2 linked regions of the Nocardioides panacis genome follow. The protein of the gene in region 2 interacts with the protein of the main gene of each other region in a pairwise test. Links are inferred from orthologs where the notes say so. Each region holds a gene or a part of one and is shown on either strand. Other genes may lie near its edges.

Region 1 (9,003 bases), 1.8 Mb from region 2 along the record:
CTCGTGGGGCACCCCCGCGCTGGACATCGGCGCCGGGGTGCGGGCCCAGCTGCTCGCCGCCGGGTGCGAGGTCCTCGACGCGTCGCGCTGCACCCTCGAGGACGAGGACCTGTTCTCCTACCGCCGCCAGGGCCGGCGCTCCGGCCGGCTCGCCGGCCTGGTCCGGGTGCGGCCGTGGAAGCGCTGGCTCCCGGCACGCAGCTGCGGGGACGCCGGGTGAGCGGGCGACGCGACGAGCTCGCCGGGAACCTCGCGCAGGTCCGCGCCCGGATCGCCGACGCGGCCGGGCGGGCCGGCCGCTCGCCCGAGGAGGTGACGCTGACGGTGGTCACCAAGTTCTTCCCGGCCTCCGACGTCCGCCTGCTCGCCGACCTCGGGGTGCGCCACGTGGGGGAGAACCGGCACCAGGAGGCCGAGGCGAAGGCGGCCGAGTGCGCCGACCTGGGCCTGACCTGGCACTTCATCGGCGGCCTGCAGAGCAACAAGGCGGCGGCCGTCGCGGCCTACGCCGACGTGGTCGAGTCCGTCGACCGCGCCAAGCTGCTCCGCGGGCTGTCCTCGGGCGCCCACCAGCGTGACCACGTCGTGGACGTCCTGGTCCAGGTGAGCCTGGACACAGACCCCGGGGACGGCGGCCGCGCCGGAGTACCTCCCGTCGACGTCGAGCGGCTCGCCGAGCAGGTGGCCGCCACCGAGGGCCTCCGGCTCCGCGGAGTGATGGCGGTGGCGCCGCTGGGGGAGGATCCCCTGCCTGCGTTCGCGAAACTCGCCGAGATCGCGGCCTCGGTGCGCAGCATCGAGCCGTCCGCGACCTGGATCTCGGCCGGGATGAGCGGCGACCTCGAGGCTGCCGTCGAATCCGGCGCGACACACGTGCGGATAGGCAGCGCGGTGCTCGGTAGCCGGCCCGCCAGACGGTAGGGTCGAGATCGCAGCAGCGTGCCCCATCCGGGGGCCCGCAGATGTACCGGAGGCAGAAGTCATGGGCAGCGCGATGCGCAAGATGGGTGTCTACCTTGGCCTGCTCGAGGACACCGAGCGCTACGACGACGAGTACTACGACGAGTACGACGAGCGTCCCCAGCGTGGTGCCACCGAGGAGCCGGCCCGCCCGGCCCCCGTCGCGAACATCTCCGAGCGTCGCCGCCCGCAGGCCGCCCAGCCGCACGTCGCCCCGCAGGCGACCGTGGCCGAGCTGTCCCGGATCACCACGCTGCACCCGCGCACCTACAACGAGGCGCGCAGCATCGGGGAGAACTTCCGCGAGGGCGTCCCGGTGATCATGAACCTCTCCGAGATGGACGACATGGACGCCAAGCGTCTCGTCGACTTCGCCGCCGGGCTCGTGTTCGCCGTCCGGGGCACCATCGAGCGGGTCACCAACAAGGTGTTCCTGCTCTCGCCGCCGAACGTCTCGGTCGCCGCCGAGGACAAGCAGCGCATCGCGGACGCCGGCGGCTTCTTCAACCAGAGCTGACCCCGGCGGCGGGTGTCGCGCCCGGCCGAGTTGGCGGTTCCTGGCTAGACTTCGGCCTTGTGCAAACCGTCGGCGCGATCCTCCTGCTGGTCCTCAACGTCTTCCTGGGCCTGATGCTCATCCGCCTTGTCGTGGACTGGGTGCAGGTCTTCGCCCGCTCCTGGAGCCCCAAGGGCCCGGTGCTGTTCGTGCTGGAGATCGTCTACACGATCACCGACCCGCCGATCCTGTTCGTACGGCGCTTCGTGCCGCCGCTGCGGCTCGGCGCCGTGATGCTCGACACGAGCTTCCTGATCGTCCTGGTGGTCGTGTACCTGCTGCAGATCCTGGTCGGCAACCTCTTCTTCTAGGGACACCTCCGGACGAACGCCCGCTCGCGTGGTGGGGAACGTCCCGATCTGGGTATCCTTCCCCGGAGCCACGCAGGTCGCCCCCCTGGAAAGCCGGGACCCCGTTCCGGAGTACGGTGGGCACGCCGTGGCAGCAGGACGCACGACGCCACTGCACCACCAGACGACGACTACGAACAAAGGGTGAGGTCATGCCGCTGACGCCTGAGGACGTGAGCAACAAGCGCTTTACTCCTGTCCGGCTCCGTGAGGGCTACGACATGGGCGAGGTCGACCAGTTCCTCGACGAGGTCGAGGCCGAGCTGGCCCGACTGACTCGTGAGAACGAGGACCTGCGCAGCAAGCTCTCCGCCGCCCAGCAGGGTGGCGGCTCGGCTCCGGCCACCGCTCCCGTCCAGGAGAAGGCTCCCGAGCCCGTCAAGGCTCCCGAGAAGGTGGCAGCCCCCGCTCCCGCGGCGGCCGCTCCGGTCGAGACCATCAAGGTCACGACGGTCGCCGACGCCTCCAGCGCCGCGGCCCGGCTGCTGGAGATCGCCACCCGCAACGCCCACGAGCTCGTCGGCGAGGCGAAGGACGAGGCCGACAAGATCGTCGGCGAGGCCCGCACCAAGGCCGAGCGCCTGGAGTCCGAGAGCAAGATCAAGGCCGACCGCGTCGAGTCCGACGCCCGGACCCGGTCGCAGATGCTCGACTCCGAGACCGCGGAGCGTCGCGAGCAGCTCTTCGGCGACCTCGAGAAGGAGAAGGACAAGCTCAACGCGGAGGTGGAGAACCTGCGCTCGTTCGAGCGTGAGTACCGCTCCCGGCTGAAGAGCTACTTCCAGCAGCAGCTGTCTGCGCTCGACGGCAGCGGCGAGGGCGCGGTCCTCGAGGGCAGCGACCACGCTCCCAAGCGGCTGAAGTCCCTCCTGGGCGACGAGAACGACCACCAGAACGGCTGACCCACCCACCACCGGCCCCGGCCGGTGACGCACGACGCGACGAGGCCGGTGCCCCCACCAGGGGCACCGGCCTCGTGCTGCGTCCGCTCCCGGTCACGCCGGGGCGGCGACCACCTCGACGGTGAACGTCAGCCCGAGCTCGTCGTCGGTCTCCGGTGCGCCGCCGTCGAGGTCCGCGACCGAGCCCGCACGCTCGGGACCGGCCGGGGCGAGCACCTCCTCGGCCACCGTCCCGCCGTGCAGCTCGATCGCCTCGGCGGTCTCGCCCTCGGCGAACCACCGCAGCCGGATCCGGTCGCTGACGTCGAAGCCGCTGGTCTTGCGGGCCTCCTGGACCCGTCGTACGACGCCGCGCGCGAGGCCGAGCAGCCGCAGCTCGTCGGTGATCTCGAGGTCGAGGGCGACGGTCTCGCCCTGCTCGTTGACCACCGACCAGCCCTCGCGCGGGCGCTCGGAGACGATCACCTCGTCGGCGAGCACCTCGAGCCGCTCGCCCTCGACGGTGACCGTGGTCCGGCCGCCCTCGGCCAGGTCGGCGGCCAACCGGGTGGCGTCGGCGGCGGCGATCGCGGCCGCGACGACCGGGGTCTGCTTGCCGAAGCGCTTGCCCAGTGCCCGGAAGTTGCCCTTCGCGGAGAAGTCCACGAGGTCGGCGCCGGCGGAGGACAGCGGCTCGACCGCGAGCACGTTCAGCTCGTCGGCGACCTCCCGGCGGAGCTCGTCGGTGAGCCGGGACCACGCCGAGGAGGCGACCAGGGCCCGGCGCAGCGGCTGCCGGGTCCGCACCTTCGCGTCCGCGCGGGCCGCCCGGCCGAGCTCGACGAGCCGACGGGTCAGCGACATCTGCGCGCCGAGCTCGTCGTCGACGAGGCTGCCGTCGACGCGCGGCCACGCCGCCAGGTGCACCGACTCGGGCAGCTCGTCGGAGGTGGCGGCGAACATGTCCTGCCACACCCGCTCGGTGATGAACGGCGTGAGCGGCGCCATCAGCAGCGTGACGACGTAGACGCACTCGTGCAGGGTGGCGAGCGCGGCGGGGTCGCCGGCCCAGAAGCGCCGCCGCGAACGACGGACGTACCAGTTGGACAGGTCGTCGACGTACGCCGCCAGCAGGCTGCCCGCGCGCTGGGTGTCGAACACCTCCAGCGCCTCGGTGACGCCGGCCGCGAGCCGGTGCGCCTCCGAGAGCGCCCACCGGTCCAGGACCGGCCGGTCGGCCAGCTCCGGGGCCGGGTCGCCGGGTGACCAGCCGGACGTGCGGGCGTAGAGCACCTGGAACGCGACCGTGTTCCAGTAGGTCAGCAGCACCTTCCGGACGGTCTCCTGGATGCTGGCGTGGCCCACCCGGCGGGCCGCCCACGGCGAGCCGGACGCGGCCATGAACCAGCGCACGGCGTCGGCGCCGTGCTGGTCCATCAGCGGCATCGGCTCGAGGATGTTGCCGAGGTGCTTGGACATCTTCCGGCCGTCCTCGGCCAGGATGTGGCCCAGGCAGAGCACGTTCTTGTACGACGACTCGTCGAAGACCAGCGTGCCGATCGCCATCAGCGTGTAGAACCAGCCGCGGGTCTGGTCGATCGCCTCGCAGATGAAGTCCGCGGGGTAGGCCGCCTCGAAGGCCTGCTCGGAGCCGGGCGCGTGCGGGTAGCCCCACTGCGCGAACGGCATCGAGCCGCTGTCGAACCAGGCGTCGATGACCTCGGGCACCCGGCGGGCCTCCTCGCCGCACTCCGGGCAGGCGAGCGTCACGTCGTCGACGAACGGCCGGTGCGGGTCGAGCTCGGACTGGTCGGTCCCGGACAGCTCGGACAGCTCGGCGAGCGACCCGACGCAGGTCTGGTGCCCCTCGGCGCAGCGCCAGATCGGCAGCGGCGTGCCCCAGTAGCGGCTGCGCGACAGCGCCCAGTCGACGTTGTTGGTCAGCCAGTCGCCGTACCGGCCCCACTGGATCGTCTCGGGGAACCAGTGGGTCTTCTCGTTCTCGCGCAGCAGGGCGTCCTTGACCTGGGTGGTCCGGACGTACCACGAGGGCTGGGCGTAGTACATGAGCGGCGTGTGGCAGCGCCAGCAGTGCGGGTAGCTGTGCTCGTAGGCGACGTGCCGGAACAGCAGCCCGCGGGTCTCGAGGTCCTTGACCAGGTCCGCGTCGGCGTGCTTGAAGAACTGCCCGCCCACCAGCGGCACGTCGGCGCCGAAGTGCCCGTCCGGCTGCACCGGTACGACGACCGGCAGGCCGTAGGACCGGCAGACCGCCATGTCGTCCTCGCCGAAGGCGGGGGACTGGTGCACCAGGCCGGTGCCGTCCTCGGTGGTGACGTAGTCGGCGAGCACCACGAGGTGCGGGGCGGTGCCGCCGGCCTCGACCGGCGGGAACTCCACGAGCTCGAAGGGCCGCTGGTAGGTCCAGCGCTCCATGTCGGCGCCGAGCACGGTCTCCTGCACCGTCCAGCCCTCGCCCAGCACGGCCCCCAGCAGCGGCTCGGCGACCACGAGGGTCTCGGTGCCGTCGGTGGCCGCGACGTAGGTGACGTCCGGGCGGACCGCCACCGCGGTGTTGGACACCAGCGTCCACGGCGTGGTGGTCCACACCAGCAGCGACGCTCCCGGGCGATCAGCGGTGCCCGCGAGCGGGCCGGAGGTCAGCGGGAACCGGACGTAGACGCTCGGGTCGGTGACGGTCTCGTAGCCCTGGGCGACCTCGTGGTCGGACAGGCCCGTCCCGTCCCGCGGGCAGTACGGCGCCACGCGGTAGTCCTGGACCAGCAGGCCGCGGGAGTGGATCTGCTTGAGGGCCCACCACACCGACTCGACGTAGGCCGGGTCCATGGTGCGGTAGGGGTCGGAGGTGTCGACCCAGTAGCCCATCCGCTCGGTCATCTCCTCGAAGGCGTCGACGTGCCGCAGCACGGACTCCCGGCACCTGGCGTTGAACTCCGCGACGCCGTACCTCTCGATGTCGGCCTTGCCGGTGAAGCCGAGCTCCTTCTCCACCGCGAGCTCGACGGGCAGCCCGTGGCAGTCCCAGCCGGCCTTCCGCTCGACGAGGTAGCCCTGCATCGTCTTGAACCGCGGGAAGACGTCCTTGAAGACCCGCGCCTCGACGTGGTGCGTGCCCGGGCGGCCGTTGGCGGTCGGGGGACCCTCGAAGAACGTCCAGCGGGGTCGGTCGCCGGCGCGGTCCAGCGACTTGTCGAAGGTCTGGTGGTCCCGCCAGAAGTCGAGCACCTCGTGCTCGAGGGCGGGGAGGTCCACCTGGGGTGGGACGGGTCGGTACTCGCTCACGGCTGGTCCTTCGGTACGTCGCTTCGGCCTGGGTGCTGCGGGGCTGAAGGGACGAGGAGGTCGGTGTGCTGCACCGGCCGCTCCCGCGGTACCACCCTTCTTGGCGGCCCGGATGCTGCTGGGCCGCCCACTCTTCTCCACCGCTGCCGGGTCTACCTGCCTGCCCCGGGCGGGGCGGGCGCTCTTCCGGCGGCTCGGGGTGATCTTCGCTCCGGACAACACCCCCGGGCTCTCACCGTCCCCGGGTCGCTGGCGGCTGTCCTCGGGGCTACTCGTCCCGTCCACGCCGTGCGGTCGGGACAAGTCTGCCAGACCGGGTGCCGCTGGTTCACGCGGGTTTGGCCCGGCTTGCAACCAGACTCGCGGACGGTCGCCGGAAATTTACCGGATCGTGGGCGCGATTGGTTGTCTGGTGTGCGGGTGCGGCATATCCTCACCGCACGCGTGTGGCAGCTCACAGTGGCCACACGTTCCTTGATGTATTCACGGTTTTTGAGGGGGCCGCGAGCACATGGCACGCAGCACTGCACGCAAGCTGGCCGGCTCGACGGTCGCCGCGGCGAAGCGGGTGACGCGTTCGGCGGTCACCGGCCGGGCCTCTGCGTCCACCAAGAAGACCGCGAAGAAGACCGCGGAGAAGACCGCGGCTGCGCCGGCGAAGAAGGCGCCGGTCGCGAAGAAGGCGCCGGTCGCGAAGAAGGCGCCGGTCGCGAAGAAGGCGCCGGCCGCGAAGAAGACCGCGCCGGCGAAGAAGGCGCCCGCCAGGAAGGCGCCGGCGGCGAAGAAGACGCCCGCCACCAAGACGGCCGCCACCAAGAAGGTCAGCACGTCGCCCACGAAGCGGGCGACCACGAAGTCGGCGACCCGGGCGCCGGCCCCGACGACGGCGAGGAAGACGTCGAAGCGGACGTCGAGCGCCGCCCCCCAGAAGTTGCCTGCCGTGAAGAAGACCGCGGACAGCCCGAAGACTGCAGCGAAGAAGGCCCCGGTGACCACTCCGACCCAGAAGGCGGCGGCCAAGAAGGCTCCCGCCACGACACCAGCCACCAAGAAGACAGCGGCCAGGAAGTCCACGGCCCCGGCGAAGCTCGCGGTGAAGGCCGACGAGAGCCCGTGGACCAAGGCCGAGCTGGCCGAGGTGCGCGGCGACCTCAACGCCGACCGCGAACGGCTCCGCTCCGAGCTCAACCTGGCCGAGCACGAGCTGCACGACCTGATGCGGGACGCGGGCGACGGCGCCGGCAACGACCAGGCCGACGTCGGCTCGACGACGTTCGAGCGCGACCACGAGATGAGCCTGGCCAACAACGCGCGGGAGATGCTCGCCCAGACCGAGCGGGCCCTGGCCCGCATCGAGGACGGCACCTACGGCGTCTGCGAGATCGGCGGGGAGCCGATCGGCAAGATGCGGTTGATGGCTTTTCCGCGTGCGACACTGTGCCTGTCATGCAAGCAGCGCGAGGAGCGTCGCTGAACTCCAGCGACTCGACCACTTCCCCCACCGACCCCGTCGAGCGTCCGCGGGCGCGTCCGGGTGCCCTGGTGGTGTTCGCCGTGATCGCCGCGGTCGGCTACACCGTCGACGTGGTCACCAAGGTGCTGGCCGTCCAGCACCTCACCGGCCGCCCGCCGGTGCAGGTCGTCGGTGACCTGGTGACCCTCTACCTCGCCCGCAACCCCGGAGCCGCGTTCAGCACCGGCACGTCGTACACCCTCGTGCTCACCTGCGTCGCGATCGCCGCCGCGGTCGCGGTGCTGTGGACGGTCCGCCGGCTGCGCAGCACCGGCTGGGCGATCGGCCTGGGGTTCCTGATGGCCGGCATCCTCGGCAACCTCACCGACCGGGTGTTCCGCTCGCCGGGCTTCCTGCGCGGTCACGTCGTGGACTTCGTGCAGCTGCCGAACTGGCCGATCTTCAACGTCGCCGACGTCTGCATCAACATCGCAGCCGGCGTCCTCATCCTCCAGGCCGTGCGAGGGATGTCCGTCAACGGCACCCGCTCGCGCGGCGCCGACCCCGCCGGCGCCTCGTGACGGGCCCCGACTTCTCCGGTCACGAGCGGCGCACGGTGACGGTTCCCGACGGCCTCGCCGGCGAGCGCGTGGACGCCGCGATCGCCCGGATGTTCGGGCTCTCGCGCACCCGCGCCGCCGAGCTGATCCTCAGCGGGCACGTCAGCGTCGACGGGGAACCGCCCGCGAAGTCCGACCGGGTCGAGCCCGGCTCCATGCTGGACGTCGCGATCCCCGCCGCCGTCGACCCGTTCGCCGTCGTCCCGGAGACCGTCGAGGGCATCAAGATCATCCACGACGACGACGCCATCGTGGTGATCGACAAGCCCGTCGGCGTCGCCGTGCACCCCAGCCCGGGCTGGACCGGTCCCACGGTCGTCGGGCACCTCGTCGCGGCCGGCTTCCGGATCTCGACCAGCGGCGCCGCCGAGCGCCAGGGCATCGTGCAGCGGCTCGACGTCGGCACTTCCGGCGTGATGGTGATCGCCAAGTCCGAGCGGGCCTACTCCGTGCTCAAGAACGCCTTCCGGCAGCGGACCGTCGACAAGACCTACCACGCCCTGGTCCAGGGGCACCCGGACCCGCTGTCGGGCACCGTGGACGCGCCGATCGCCCGGCACCCCAAGCACGACTACAAGTTCACCGTCCGCGCCGACGGCAAGGCGAGCATCACCCACTACGAGACCCTCGAGGCGCACCGGTTCGCCACCCTGCTCGAGGTGCACCTCGAGACCGGCCGCACGCACCAGATCCGGGTGCACATGGCGGCGCTCAAGCACCCCTGCGTCGGCGACATCACCTACGGCGCCGACCCGACGCTGTCCGAGCGGGTCGGGCTCACCCGGCAGTGGCTGCACGCGGTCCGGCTGGGCTTCGAGCACCCCGAGTCCGGTGAGCAGGTCGAGTACGAGTCGGAGTACCCCGACGACCTCCAGCACGC
Region 2 (6,103 bases):
GACGACCGCGCGCACCACCGGGCCGGGGTCGGCCACGACGGCGCCGTGCGGGTCCTCGACGAGCCCGAACGCGTACGGCGCCGCTGGCCCGTCGTACGCGCGGGCCAGGGCCTCCAGCCGCACCGCCGCCTCGGCCTCGTAGTCGCTGGTGTGCCGGACCCCGGTCAGCGACGAGACGGCGTCGAAGAGCCGCCCCATGCTGGAGGTCGGCACGCAGCCGAGCCCGGTGTCGAGCTGGTGCGCGAGCACGGACCGCTCGCGGTCGGGGCAGGCCGCGACCGCTGGCAGGTCCTCGGACCAGGGCACGCCCGCGGCCCGCAGGTGCGCCAGCGCCATCCGGTAGGCGCGGCGCACGCTGGCGTCGCCGCCGGCCAGCGGGACGTAGCCGAGGTGCGCCGCCCGCCGGAGCTCCTTGTAGCCCGCGACCAGCACCTCACCGCCCCAGATCGCGCCGTCGGTGCCGTAGCCGGTGCCGTCGAAGGCGACCCCGATCACCCGGTCGTCGAGGCCGAGGCCGTGCTCGCCCATCACCGAGGCGACGTGCGCGTGGTGGTGCTGCACGGTCCGCACCTCCCGCCCCTGGGCCCGCTCCCGGGCCCAGGCGGCCGAGCGGTAGCCTGGGTGCGCGTCGGTGACCAGCCGGCCGGGCCGCACCCCGGTGAGCTCCTCGAGGTGCCGCTCGGTGCGGCCGAGCGCGTCCTGGGTGGCCAGGTCGTCGAGGTCCCCGACGTGCTGGCTGAGCCACGCGTAGCGCCCGGCCGCCAGCGCGCAGGTGTTCTTCAGGTCGGCCCCGGTCGCCAGCACCGGGTCGACCTCGAAGGGCAGGGCCACCGGCAGCGGTGCGTGACCGCGCGAGCGGCGCACCGGCAGCTCGGCGCCGGCCACCACGCGGGCGACCGAGTCGTCGCACGGCACCCGGATCGGCCGGTCGTGCACCAGGAACGCGTCCGCGAGGTCCCCGAGCCGCTCGCGGGCCTCCGCGTCGTCGGTGACGATCGGCTCGCCGGACAGGTTGCCCGAGGTCATCACCAGCACGTCCGGCCCCGGGTCCCCGGCCTCCCCGAGCAGCAGCACGTGCAACGGCGTGTACGGAAGAAGGATCCCGAGGTCAGGTGACCCCGGCGCGACGCCCCCCGCGACGCCCCCCCTCCGAGTTGTCAGGCGGTGGATCGGTCCCGACCGAGTGAGCGCCTGACAACTCGGGGCGGGGGAGGAGGACGACGGGCTTGCGGGGGCCGGTGAGCAGCCCGCGCTCCGCCTCGGTCATCGACACCAGGCCCTCGGCCACGGCCAGGTCCCGGGCCATCACCGCGAACGGCTTGGCGCCGCGCTGCTTGCGCCGCCGCAGCTCGGCGACCGCGTCCTCGTTGCGGGCGTCGCAGGCCAGGTGGTAGCCGCCGAGCCCCTTGACCGCGACGACCTGCCCGTCCGCGAGCAGCTCCCGCGTCCGTCGTACGGCGGCGTCGCCGGTGTCGTGGATCCCCGGGCCGTCCAGGGCGAGCGTCGGGCCGCAGTCGGGGCAGGCGACCGGCTGCGCGTGGAACCGCCGGTCGCCGGGGTCGTCGTACTCCGCGCGGCAGGCGGCGCACATCTCGAACCCGGCCATCGTGGTGGCCGCCCGGTCGTAGGGCAGCGAGGTGATGATCGTGAAGCGCGGACCGCAGTTGGTGCAGGAGATGAACGGGTGCCGGTAGCGCCGGTCCAGCGGGTCGGCGAGCTCGGCCAGGCAGTCCTCGCACACCGCGACGTCCGGCGAGGCGAGCGTCCGTCCGGCGCCGCCGCTGCTGTCCTCGATGCTGAAGCCGGTGCCGCCACGGGTCGGCAGGTCGGTCTCGTGGAGCCCCTCGACCTCGGCGAGCGGCGGCGCGTCGTCGACCAGCCGGCGGCCGAAGACGTCGACGGCGTCGGGGTCGCCCTCGACCTCGACGACGACCCCGGAGGGGGTGTTGCACACCGAGCCGGCCAGCCCCAGCTCAGAGGCGGTGACGTAGACGAACGGCCGGAAGCCGACACCCTGCACGAGCCCGAACACGTCGTAGCGACGGCGCACCCGGGCGGCCCGGCCGCTGCCCATCAGCTGCAGGCCGCTCAGCGCGGTCCTGGCCGCCGCCTCGTCGATCGCCTCGACGGCGAAGCCCATGTGGATCAGCACCCAGTCGCCCGGTGCGGGCTGCGCCTCGAGCATCCCGACGTTCACCTGGCGCTGTGCGCCCTCGACGTCGACGAGCGCGACCTGGCCGGCGTAGCCGTCCGCGAGGGCCACGACCCGACCGGGGATGCCCAGGCACATGTCAGGCCTCCTGCGGGACGTCGGCGCGCAGCAGCCGGTCGAGCAGCCGGTCCACGGTCTCCACCGCCCGGGGTACGGCGGCCGCGACGGCGGCACCGAGACCGATGCCGTCGGCCGTGGACGCGGGACGGCAGCCCACGACGTAGGTCGGGGGGAGCGTGCCGCCCAGGGTGCTCAGCGAGGCGAGCACCGCGACCGGGTTCATGCCGTGCGGGTCGAAGTCGTCGGCGCCCAGGTCGTCCGGCCCGACCTCGAGCACGGTGATCTCGCCGGGCTCGCCGTGCGGCACCGCGTCGACGATCACCAGGGCGTCGTACCCGTCCAGGAGGTCGTAGGCCAGGTGCATGCCGCGGATGCCGTAGTCGACGACGCGGACGTCGTCGCCGGCGCGCGCGCCCATCCGGCGGACGACCTCGGGGCCGAAGCCGTCGTCGGAGCCGAACAGGTTGCCGATGCCGGCGACCAGGACCGTCACGGCCGGCTACATCTGCCGCATGCGGAGGTACCGCTGCAGGTCCGGCACCGACTTCACCCCGGTCGCGGCGGCGGCCGCTGCCAGCGCCAGGACCACCAACGTGGTCAGCTTCCCGATCATCCTCATGGTCGGCTCTCCTCTCGTTCGGTGAGCGGTTCGATCTCGTCCGGTGCGAAGTAGCTGAAGCGGCCGTACCACTCGTGCAGGTCGGCGGCCGGGTCGTCCTCGAGCACCACCGCGACGTGGGTCCGGCCGTCCACGTCGAACAGCACCCCGGTGACCCGGGCCGCCCGGTCGGCCAGGAACAGGTCCTGCGCGTCGGCCCGCCGCCGGGGGTGCAGCCGCACCCGGGTGCCCGCGCCGACCCGCACCCCGTCGACCAGGACGGTGTCGGACCCCGGGTCGACCGAGGCGTCGGTGGCCGGGTCCCACCACGGCGGTGCGTCCGACCCGGCCGGGCCGTGCGGGTCGCGGAAGACGCCGTGCAGCTGCTGGAGCTCCGCCGGGGTCATCGCGTCGCAGCGGTCGATGAGCGCGGCCGCCCTGGGGTCGGTGGCCCGGGCCTCGGCCTTCTCGGCGTCGGTCATCGTCATCACCCGCAGCGTGAGGATCTCGTCGATCTCGGTGGCGTCGAACAGTGCCTGCGCGCTCTCCGCGGCGACCTGCGGGTGGTCGTAGAGGATGATCGGCGACCCGAGCAGGAGGTCGGTGTCGCCCTCGTCGCCCGCGAGGAACGGCCAGCAGCGGTCCTGGCGCAGCCCGTCGGCGATCGGGCGTGCCGCCGGCGGTGGGTCGACCATCGAGACGAAGCCGCAGCCGTCGGCCTCGACGAGCAGGTGGGCGCCGAGCAGCGACGTGCGCGTGGCGTCCTCGGGCGTCGCGGGCCGCTCCGGGTGGTCGTTGCGGACCGTCACCGAGAGCCGGGTGAACGGGCCGTGCCGCTCGGTGCCGACCGTGACGACCGCGCGCAGCGGCCGGCGGTGCCGCACCAGCGATCCGCCACCGGGCAGTGCCTCGACCTTTTCGCCGCCGTCGACGGTCACCGGGGTGTCGGGGACACCGCCGGCCGAGACGTCGGCGCGCACCACGACCTCCTGCTCGACGGCCTCGTCCCAGGTGAGCTCGGTGTGGTCCCCGACCGGCAGGGACGCGACCTCCGTGCCGTGCGCGTCGAGGACCTGCCGGTGCTGGAGCTGCAGGAACCTGAGGTGCACGTCGACCGACGACCCGGCCCGGACGCCGGTGAGGATCGTGTGCAGGGTCAGGGTGTCCGGCTCGCCGAGCCCGCGGTCCGCCGCGCCGGGCGGGCCGAGGACGCCGAACTGCCACCGGGCGCGGTTCTTGTCGGAGCTGGCGCGGTAGGGGTAGAGGAGGTACCCCTCGTAGAGCACCGCGTCGGCGACGGTGCGGGCCCGCTGGAGCCGGTCGGCGGGGACGGGGCTCACGGCTGCTCGCCCCCCGACCGGGGAGGACACCGCGCCGAGCAGCCGGCCGACGGTCTCCTCCCACGACACGAGACCGTGCCGGGCGCGGTAGTCGCCGAGCGCCGCCAGCACGTCGTGGTCGAGACGGATCCATCCCTGGTGCGGGAAGAAGGTGGCGATCATGTCCTGCCAGACGCGCACCGGCAGGTCGTGGCGCGCCTCGCTGTCCCAGGGCACCTGCAGCACCCCGAAGCCGTGCTCGCCGCGGGTGAACACCGTGCCGCTGAACAGCAGGCTCAACGGCAGCGTGCCGGAGCCGACGCCGTGCAGCAGCCGCGACCCGGTCACGTCGAAGTCGTAGGTGCAGGGCAGCGCGAGGTCGACCTCGGTGGCGCCGGTGAACCCCTGGACCGTGGTGTGGCACTGCATCCACTGGAACGGCTTGAGCGTCTGCGGCCAGCGCGCCCGGTCGCCGAACAGCGCGCGCAGCCCGGCCTCGTCGGCCTCGTCGTAGCCGCGCCGCTGGGGTTCGATGCGGACCTGGCAGCGCAGCGCCATCGCGTGCACCTGCACCCCGGTGCTCTCCTCGATCCGCAGCCGGGCGGTCAGCTCGGGGGTCGCGGCGTACGGCGTCGGGGCGACGTCGAGCACCCGGAAGGTCCACTCGCTCACGGGTGGGCCTCCCCGGGCCGGCTCCGGTCGTCGACCTTCGCGAAGAACTCCTCCAGGGCCACCCGGGCCTCCTGGCCGCCGTCGAACCCGCGCCAGGTCTGCCGCATCCGGCCGACCAGCTCGTAGCAGGCGTCGATCGGGACGACGTGGCAGCTGAAGCCCTCGTCCTCCCGCGTGCCCCGGACCAGCAGCGCCTCCACGTCGGGCAGCACCGTGGCCAGGCCGGGGTTGGCGGCCAGCACCCGCTCCCAGGCGGTGAGCGACAGCTCGGACTCGGTGGCACCCGCGGGCCCGGGGTAGAACGCCACGACCCGGTCCTGGGCCGAGTTGCGGAACAGGAACGCAAGCCCGACCGGGATCTGCAGCTCGTCCCAGTCGGCCCGGTCGAGTCGGAAGCCGGGGAACGCGAGGTAGCGGTCCGGCACCGCGCGGTAGCGCATCTCGGCGTGCTGGTCGGTGAACAGCAGGTAGCAGGGCCGGCAGGTGCACATCAGCCCGCGGCCCACGACGTCGACGACGTGCGGGTGCTCCTCGGCGACCGGGGCGCTGCACATCTCGCAGCGCTCGCCGGCCTCCACCGGGCGGCGGGTCTGGCTGATCCGGCGCAGCGTGCCGAGCTGCGCCCGGCCGCTGCTCATGCGCCGACCGTCGTCGGGACGGCGACCGCGACCGTGCCGGCCTCGGCCAGCAGCGGGAACGGGTCCAGGTGCAGGTCGGCCGCGTCCAGGCAGGCGCCCGCGCGTCGTACGTCGTAGTGCGCGCCGCAGGCGGGGCAGGTGAGCACCGCGTCCCCGGCCGTGCCGCCGAGCCGTCGCACCGGCAGCGCGCCCGCCAGGCTGCCGGCGCACCGTGCGCAGCCGTCCCGGAACGCGAACAGGTCCGGGCCGACCCGGCACACGAACAACGCGGTGTCCCCGGCGGTCGTGGTGGAGCCCTGTCCGGACGCGAGGCCGACGGCGGCGGGCAGCGTATGCCAGGTCGCGCCGGCTCCCGCGTCCGGTGTCCCGAGCTCGATCCGGGTGCGCAGGGCCTCGACCGGGATCAGCGTCCCGGTGGCCGGGACGGTGGTGGGTGACGCCACCTCGATCGAGGTGATCTCGGGGGCGGCGGCCTCGAGCGCGTCCCGGACCGCGAGCTCGAGGGTGACCGACGAGGACGGGCAGCCGTCGCAGGACCCGAGCAGCCGCAGGCGTACGGCGCCCGTGTCGCTCACCGCGAGCAGCTCCACGTCGCCGCCGTGGC

The links.
Region 1: the proteins of KRR39_RS02915 (region 2) and ileS interact in binary tests that used the Escherichia coli proteins (3 or more experiments, as listed by UniProt). The link is inferred for Nocardioides panacis from one-to-one orthologs.

What each region holds. Positions count from the first base shown.
Region 1 is NZ_CP077062.1:2,417,864-2,426,866, reverse strand. What follows is about bases 2,662-6,432. They hold ileS (isoleucine--tRNA ligase), read right to left. Parts: upstream 6,051-6,432; coding sequence 2,862-6,050; downstream 2,662-2,861. Other genes in these bases: KRR39_RS11745 (DivIVA domain-containing protein), read left to right, coding at 2,662-2,768. Also shown: KRR39_RS11765 (purine nucleoside phosphorylase YfiH/LACC1 family protein), read left to right, coding at 1-220; KRR39_RS11760 (YggS family pyridoxal phosphate-dependent enzyme), read left to right, coding at 217-921; KRR39_RS11755 (cell division protein SepF), read left to right, coding at 983-1,477; KRR39_RS11750 (YggT family protein), read left to right, coding at 1,537-1,827; more of KRR39_RS11745, read left to right, coding at 2,019-2,661; KRR39_RS11735 (hypothetical protein), read right to left, coding at 6,534-7,070; KRR39_RS11730 (TraR/DksA family transcriptional regulator), read left to right, coding at 7,039-7,524; lspA (signal peptidase II), read left to right, coding at 7,497-8,084; KRR39_RS11720 (RluA family pseudouridine synthase), read left to right, coding at 8,120-9,003. UniProt on the Escherichia coli protein: Catalyzes the attachment of isoleucine to tRNA(Ile). As IleRS can inadvertently accommodate and process structurally similar amino acids such as valine, to avoid such errors it has two additional distinct tRNA(Ile)-dependent editing activities.
Region 2 is NZ_CP077062.1:573,065-579,167, forward strand. What follows is about bases 1,029-3,719. They hold KRR39_RS02915 (hydrogenase maturation protease), read right to left. Parts: upstream 2,766-3,719; coding sequence 2,292-2,765; downstream 1,029-2,291. Other genes in these bases: KRR39_RS02905 (Kae1-like domain-containing protein), read right to left, coding at 1,029-1,170; hypC (HypC/HybG/HupF family hydrogenase formation chaperone), read right to left, coding at 1,109-2,290; KRR39_RS26475 (DUF6893 family small protein), read right to left, coding at 2,772-2,891; KRR39_RS02920 (DUF6084 family protein), read right to left, coding at 2,888-3,719. Also shown: more of KRR39_RS02905, read right to left, coding at 1-1,028; more of KRR39_RS02920, read right to left, coding at 3,720-4,861; KRR39_RS02925 (DUF5947 family protein), read right to left, coding at 4,858-5,499; KRR39_RS02930 (NifU family protein), read right to left, coding at 5,496-6,103.